DNA from 3 places in the Bacillus sp. NMTD17 genome. Region 3 is predicted to be linked to each of the others. Evidence: riboswitches for the same ligand, from Rfam matches in the RefSeq annotation. Region 3 holds a riboswitch; each other region holds the start of a gene.
What was found. Region 3 has a riboswitch for thiamine pyrophosphate ahead of tenA (thiaminase II). Riboswitches for the same ligand answer to the same signal wherever they lie in the genome.

Region 1: another riboswitch for thiamine pyrophosphate. It lies ahead of tenA (thiaminase II); the one in region 3 lies ahead of tenA (thiaminase II).
Region 2: another riboswitch for thiamine pyrophosphate. It lies ahead of thiC (phosphomethylpyrimidine synthase ThiC); the one in region 3 lies ahead of tenA (thiaminase II).

Annotation. Positions count from the first base shown of each region.
Region 1 is NZ_PVRH01000002.1:581,468-583,741, forward strand. It holds gene tenI (thiazole tautomerase TenI) at 1-616, opposite strand, end outside; gene thiO (glycine oxidase ThiO) at 1-15, opposite strand, end outside; gene tenA (thiaminase II) at 591-1,301, opposite strand; TPP riboswitch at 1,380-1,489, opposite strand; gene C6347_RS08140 (monovalent cation:proton antiporter family protein) at 1,549-2,274, opposite strand, start outside.
Region 2 is NZ_PVRH01000005.1:192,235-194,508, forward strand. It holds partial or broken gene C6347_RS15195 (lysine transporter LysE) at 26-530, opposite strand; TPP riboswitch at 767-875, shown strand; gene thiC (phosphomethylpyrimidine synthase ThiC) at 1,003-2,274, shown strand, end outside.
Region 3 is NZ_PVRH01000001.1:175,081-177,354, forward strand. It holds gene C6347_RS00830 (hypothetical protein) at 1-728, shown strand, start outside; TPP riboswitch at 785-888, shown strand; gene tenA (thiaminase II) at 976-1,662, shown strand; gene C6347_RS00840 (ECF transporter S component) at 1,659-2,258, shown strand; gene C6347_RS00845 (ABC transporter ATP-binding protein) at 2,233-2,274, shown strand, end outside.

The sequences.
Region 1 (2,274 bases), on a different contig from region 3:
ATAATGCTTCTTCATAAGGATGCCCCTTTACCTGTTTAGAAAATGCTTGTGCCATCATGCGCGGCTGATGATGAGTAAAAATCCCAGACATGACAGCAATCCCTTTCACATTCGCGTGTTTCAATTCTGGAATGCGGTCAGGTGTCAATCCACCGATCGCCACCACAGGAATAGACAGTGAAGATGTCAGTTCTTTCACAAGCTGTACGCCTCTTGCCTGAAGTCCTGGTTTACAAGTGGTGTCATATACGTGCCCAAACATGACATACTCTGCTCCATTTTTCTCCGCTGCTTTCGCTTCTTCTATCGAATGAACAGAGACACCTGCATGAAGGTGAGGGAATTTTTGCCGCAGCTCTTTTGGCGAAAAGCTATGGCCTGGGAGATGTACCCGGTGAATATTGGTGAGCAGTGCAACGTCTACTCTGTCGTTGATGATGAGCTTCTCTTTCGGTACACCTTCTAAAAAGAGTCTTTTCACGAGATCAACAAGCTCACTTGCTGTTTTAGACCGTTCCCGGATATGAATAAAATCCACTTCAGGTGCGATGGCTTTTATTTGTTTGATCAGTTCATCCGCAGGAAGCGAATCATTTGTCACTGCGTGGAGTTCCATTTGCACCAACCCCATCTAAGCATGCTGTTTGCCATGTTTCTTTTTGATACGCCATTTCCCAGAAATGGTACTCGTAATAGCTTGAAATCACAAAATTTTCTTTCATATTGGCCCGTACTTGTTCTGACGCTTTTTCGGCTAGTTCATCAAAGCGGTTGACCTGTTCAAAGACGAGCTCCTTAAACCAATCCCCTCCATATGTCAAAATCCATTCCTGATAAATCGGATGGTCAGGTGTGGTTTGTTTTAGCTTTTCACCCACCTCATAATATAGCCAGTAGCACGGCAATAACGCGGCTAAAATCTCTTCAAATCGCCCGCTTTTCACAGATCGGTACATATGAGAGGTATACGCATAAGCAGTCGGAGAAGGCTTAAAGTTCTCGATGGCTTCATCTGAAATCTGCAAAAGCTCTGTGAACTTTCTATGCAGCGACAGCTCTGCTTCATACGTACCCTGCGCATGATACGCCATTCTGCCCGTCGTATGTAAGTCCTCACTAATCGCTGCGCCATATGCTTGCACCTTTGCAAAATGAGTTAAATAATATGAATCCTGCATCACATAATACGTGAAACGATCGAGTGAAAGCGTGCCATCTCCAATCCCTTTGACAAATGGGTGTGTGAAGCTTCCATTCCACCATGTTGCTGCTGCTTCTTTACATTCAGTTGAAAACGTCATGTTTCTCTCCTCCTGTTTTTCCATATAAAAAAGCCACTTTCCGCGTGGAAAGTGGCTTGGAATTTGTAAAAAGCATAGTCAAAAACCGCACCACTTCCCTACGCAGGTATGAACCTGTTCAGGTAATGAGGGTCTAAAAGTCGACACTTTTATCTCAGCCCTTTTAAAGGACTCCCCTAGTGGATCAAATATATGATGTTGTACTTCTATCTTAATCAGGAATTGTTCATTGGTCAAGGGTTCATTCTTACTCTAATTGGGCTCTTAGTCCTGCCACATACTCACGAGAGCCTGACACAAGCACACGGTCGCCGCTTCTAAGCGTGGTATCTCCATGTGGTACTAAGCTGTCTACCCCTCTGAAAATACGGACAAAGACCAAATCACCGGTAAACGGAAATTCCCTCAGCATGACATTGTGATAACGATGATTGTTCATTTGAATTTGATACAAAGAAGTATCCTCATTTGTTAATAATCGAATCGCATCCGGTGCTTCAATCAAGGCTCTTAGCACCGTTTTAGATGATAGGAAATTAGAAAACGTATCAATGCCTGCTTCCTTCAATGTCAGCTCTGTCTCAGCTTTGTTGACACTAGCAATGACTTGTTTCGCTCCTTCTTCCTTTGCAAATAAAGCAATTTCCTTATTTTTCGTCTCACTGCCTGTTGCGACGACGAGGACATCCTCCTGGCCAACGCCTGCCTTTCGCAGCGTCTCATCGTCGTACTCTTCAATCGATTCGACTTCAAAGATGGAGTCAGCAAGCAGCGCTTCTTTATTTTCTTGAAAGACATGTAAAATCCGAATATCATATTCATCCTGATGTAAATCAAGTGTGACAGGTAAGGTCAGCTGATTTGCACCAATAAAGGTCACACGTTTTTTATGGCTCGCAGCTTGTTCTTTTTTAAACAGCGCTTTAAACCAAACAGGCGTTAAAATACTCGTGAGTACCGCGACTAGAATCAG
Region 2 (2,274 bases), on a different contig from region 3:
GTTCCTCAAGAACTTTAGCCTTTTCTTAAAAATAACCCTTGATGCTTGTATAAAAATCGTTAAAGAAACAGCCAAATCCAAGTAATAAAATACCTTTCTTGTTAAGGATACAAGGGGGAGAAGACCGATGTCATGAAGGAGAATCCCTGCCAAAATACCGCCTGAAGCCAGCATAAATTCAGATGAATCTGTTTTTGGATATGCATCTGCCAGTACAGCACCGAATACTGAAACCCAGAACACAAGGTTTCCAGGGGACACCGCAACAAGCAAGCCGTTTCTGTACGTTTTTGCGAATGATTTATTGACTTTTTCGCCAGCTAAATGGATGTCTTGATCCGAATTATTAAGAATACTGCTCCGATCAGCCAGAGCGGGATTTGGACAAATGGCAGTGATAAAAACTGAGCAAATTCAGCATCCATGAAAGAATCCGTTTTTTAATCCCTTTTTGTCATTTCAACCGTGATCGCTCCAACTGGCAGAGGAATTGACAATCCTACGACGATAAATGCGAGAAATGTTTGCAATCGACTAGAACTTCCTTTGGGAAAATTTGTATAAAAATTCTCAGTTTAGATTAACTATACATAATAGGAGAAAAGGATCAATGATTATTTCATATTTTATCGAATGATTGGGAGAGATGATGTATATAAAGGTGCATATCAAGCTTGCTGTATCTCTTTTGTAGTGGAAAGGAACTATTTTCCTAAAACTTCTTTTTTTCATGGCATCTCTATGCTACACTGTTGTGGAAATCAATAAATGTGACTAGGGGTGCCCGCAGTTGGGCTGAGAGAGAAGTGTATGCTTCTTAACCCTTTGGACCTGATCTGGCTCGTACCAGCGTGGGGAAGTTGAAGATGATACATGGGTCATATGAATGACATTCATGTTTATTTCTGTCGACGAAACCAGGTTCTGTTCATAGAGCCTGGTTTTTTTGCTGGTGCTGATTCCATCCTGTCCGGTGACAAGAAGAGAAGGAGAGAACAGCAAATGAAAGAAAAGAAAAATACCCCAACAACTCAATCCTTATTATCAAGCTTTGACGGCAGCCGAAAGGTGTATGAGAAAGGATCAAGACCTGACATTTTAGTGCCAAAAAGGGAGATTGCCCTCTCAAAAACTGTGACACAGGCGGGGAACATTCAAAATGAACCGATTCGTGTGTACGATACGAGTGGACCGTACACCGATGAGAGAGCCCATATTGATGTCACTAAGGGATTAAAACGCCTTAGGGCAGCATGGATCGAAGAAAGAGGGGATACAGAAAGCTATGAAGGGCGCCATGTGAAACCAGAAGATAACGGATATCGTTCTAAGGAAAAAGAGTCCTTTCATCATGTTCATACTGATTTTCATCATGAGCCGCTCCGCGCAAAACAAGGTGCCTGTGTGACGCAAATGCATTATGCAAAAAAAGGTATTGTTACGCCTGAAATGGAGTTTATCGCGTTAAGAGAAGAGCTAAGCCCTGAGTTTGTGAGAGAGGAGGTAGCCAGCGGAAGAGCAGTCATTCCAGCGAATATTAACCATCCTGAAAGTGAACCGATGATTATTGGAAGGCATTTTCACGTCAAAATCAATGCGAATATTGGCAATTCAGCTGTGACATCATCCATTGATGAAGAGGTAGAAAAGATGACATGGGCGATCAGATGGGGTGCAGACACCATGATGGACCTGTCTACAGGAAAGGACATTCATACAACGAGAGAATGGATCATACGGAATTGCCCAGTCCCAGTAGGAACCGTTCCCATTTATCAGGCGCTTGAAAAAGTAAATGGAGTGGCAGAAGATTTGACGTGGGACGTGTACAGAGACACATTAATTGAACAAGCAGAGCAAGGAGTAGACTACTTCACGATTCATGCGGGCGTGAGGTTAAGGTATATTCCGCTGACAGTCGATCGGGTGACCGGAATTGTTTCAAGAGGCGGTGCCATTATGGCAAGGTGGTGTCTTGCCCATCATCAAGAGAATTTCCTCTATACCCACTTCGAAGACATTTGTGAGATTATGAAAACGTATGATATTGCTTTTTCACTTGGAGACGGTCTGAGACCAGGCTCGATTGCTGATGCCAATGATGAGGCGCAGTTTGCAGAGCTTGAAACGTTAGGTGAATTGACAGAGATCGCTTGGAAACATGATGTACAGGTGATGATTGAAGGGCCTGGACATGTTCCGATGGATAAAATCAAAGAGAATGTGGACAAGCAAATGGAGATTTGCAAAGAGGCACCATTTTATACGTTAGGG
Region 3 (2,274 bases):
TTACCTCTTCAAATCCCGATTATTTCGTTCAATTATTTGTTGTTGATTATGAAACAGGACAAGCGTACCCGACAGACCTGATTCAGCCCGCAGGCAGTCTCCTTGGTTTGACCAATTTACCAGCAGGTGACTACGCATTCGGTATCACAAGCGGTGGAGATTTCGGAGACTCTTACACGTTACAGGTGAATGCAAAAAACCCGCCCAATTTCACAGGGGCTGTGTCCCTATCGTCAACCTTACAATACTTTGTAGCTGAGTATGCAAATGGGGATGTATTTGCCAATGGCGCAAAAGTATACAACAAGCAATCGAAGACAGCAGATTATGAATGGGAGCGTGTATTTTATTTCTCTTATGATGGTAAATACGAACAAAGAACCCATTCGATTTCAAGTGTAAAAGTGAAAAGCATTTCCGCTCCAGTGTCGTACTCAGCGCCTTATGCAAGCTCCTCAGAGGCCATTCTCGTCTACTTAGATGTGGAGACATTGTTTATGTACCATCAATCTTCATATGCAAGCGGTCAATATTACCACGATACCTTTGTAGATACACTTGGCAAGAAAACGCCAAGGTATTTAGATATTGATGATATGACAAATTACGGCGATCATATTTTAGCTGTTGATTTGAAAACAGGAAAGCCAATTGATTTCTTCAGTGTCCTTAATTTTTACTATGCCGCAGGGATCGAGAAGCTGCCAACGATCAAAACATTGAATTAAGAAAGGTGGTTGACATCAAATCACCACATGTGTAGAGTAAAGATAATTAAATGACAAAAGTCCACTAGGGGAGTCATGTATGACTGAGACAAGAAGAAATCTTGGACCCTTTGAACCTGATCTAGTTCGTACTAGCGGAGGGAAGTGGAGCTGGACCTTGTCTTATTCATGATTGAATCGATAAGAAGGCCGCTCCATTTGGGGTGGCTTTTTCATTTATTCAACTGAAGAAGAGGAGGCTTTTTTTATGACGTTTTCAGCGCAATTAAGAAAAGAAGCAGAAACATTATTTGAAGCCATTTATCAGCATCCGTTTGTCAGAGGCCTGGCAGCAGGAAAGCTGGAAAAGGAACAGATCATTCATTACGTCAAACAAGATGCAGAATACTTACATGCATTTATTAAAATTTATGCAGCGGCTCTAAGCAGATGTACAGACAAAGAAGATATTGCCTTTTTCCATCAACAGATTGCGTTTGTACTAGATAGTGAGACGCACCCTCATCAAAATCTTTGCCGAGTGGCAGGTGTATCGTATGATGAGCTCCAAGGAGCTTCATTGGCTCCGAGTGCTCATCACTATATTCATCACATGCTGCAAGTCGCCCAGGAAGGCACGCTTGGGGAAATCATTGCTGTCCTGCTTCCATGTCCTTGGACATATTGGGAAATTGGAAAACGAATGCTCTCAGACGTGCAGCCTGACCCGTCACATCCGTTTTATGAGTGGATCACGTTTTATGGAGGGTTAACCGACTCTATTACAGTGGAGCTTTGCAAGCGGCTCGATCAGCTGGCGGAAGGAGCAAGTGAGAAGGAAAAGGAAAAAATGAAACAGCACTTTATCTTAAGCTGTCAGCTTGAGTACAAGTTTTGGGAAATGGCGTTTACGGTGGAAGAGTGGCCAGTTCCATTGCAGGTGCATTCATCATGACATGGAAGATGAAAGAAGTCGTCCTTGCTGTCATTTTATCCGTTGCGTGCGGTGTCATCTATTTAGGATGGTCCACACTTTACTTACCAATTACAGCACTAGTTGGCCCAGCAGGAGGCAACATCATGTTTGGCATTTGGGTGATTGCCAGTCCAATCGTCGCGTATATCATCCAAAAGCCGGGAGCTGCCCTGATTGCAGAAACAGCCGCTGCCGCTGTGGAATTACTGACAGGCAGCCACTTTGGTCTTTCAGCCCTGCTGATTGGTGTATGCCAAGGGCTTGGGGCAGAAATCGCCTTTGCTCTTTTTGGTTATAAACGATATCGCATGTGGACACTGATGCTGTCAGGTGCCTTTGCAGCTGTTGGAGCAATGGCATATAGCCTCGTTGCAAATGGCTTTGGTTATTACACGCCTCAAGTTTTACTCATCACACTGATGACTCAAATCATCAGCGGGATGATACTGGGCGGATGCTTAGCGAAAGTTGTGGTCGACGCATTATCCAAAACCGGTGTACTGAATCAATATGCCATCATGAAAGAAAAACGAAACAAAGGTGAACAGCATGGATTCATTTCTCGCGTGCAATAATCTCACTGTCCGTTTT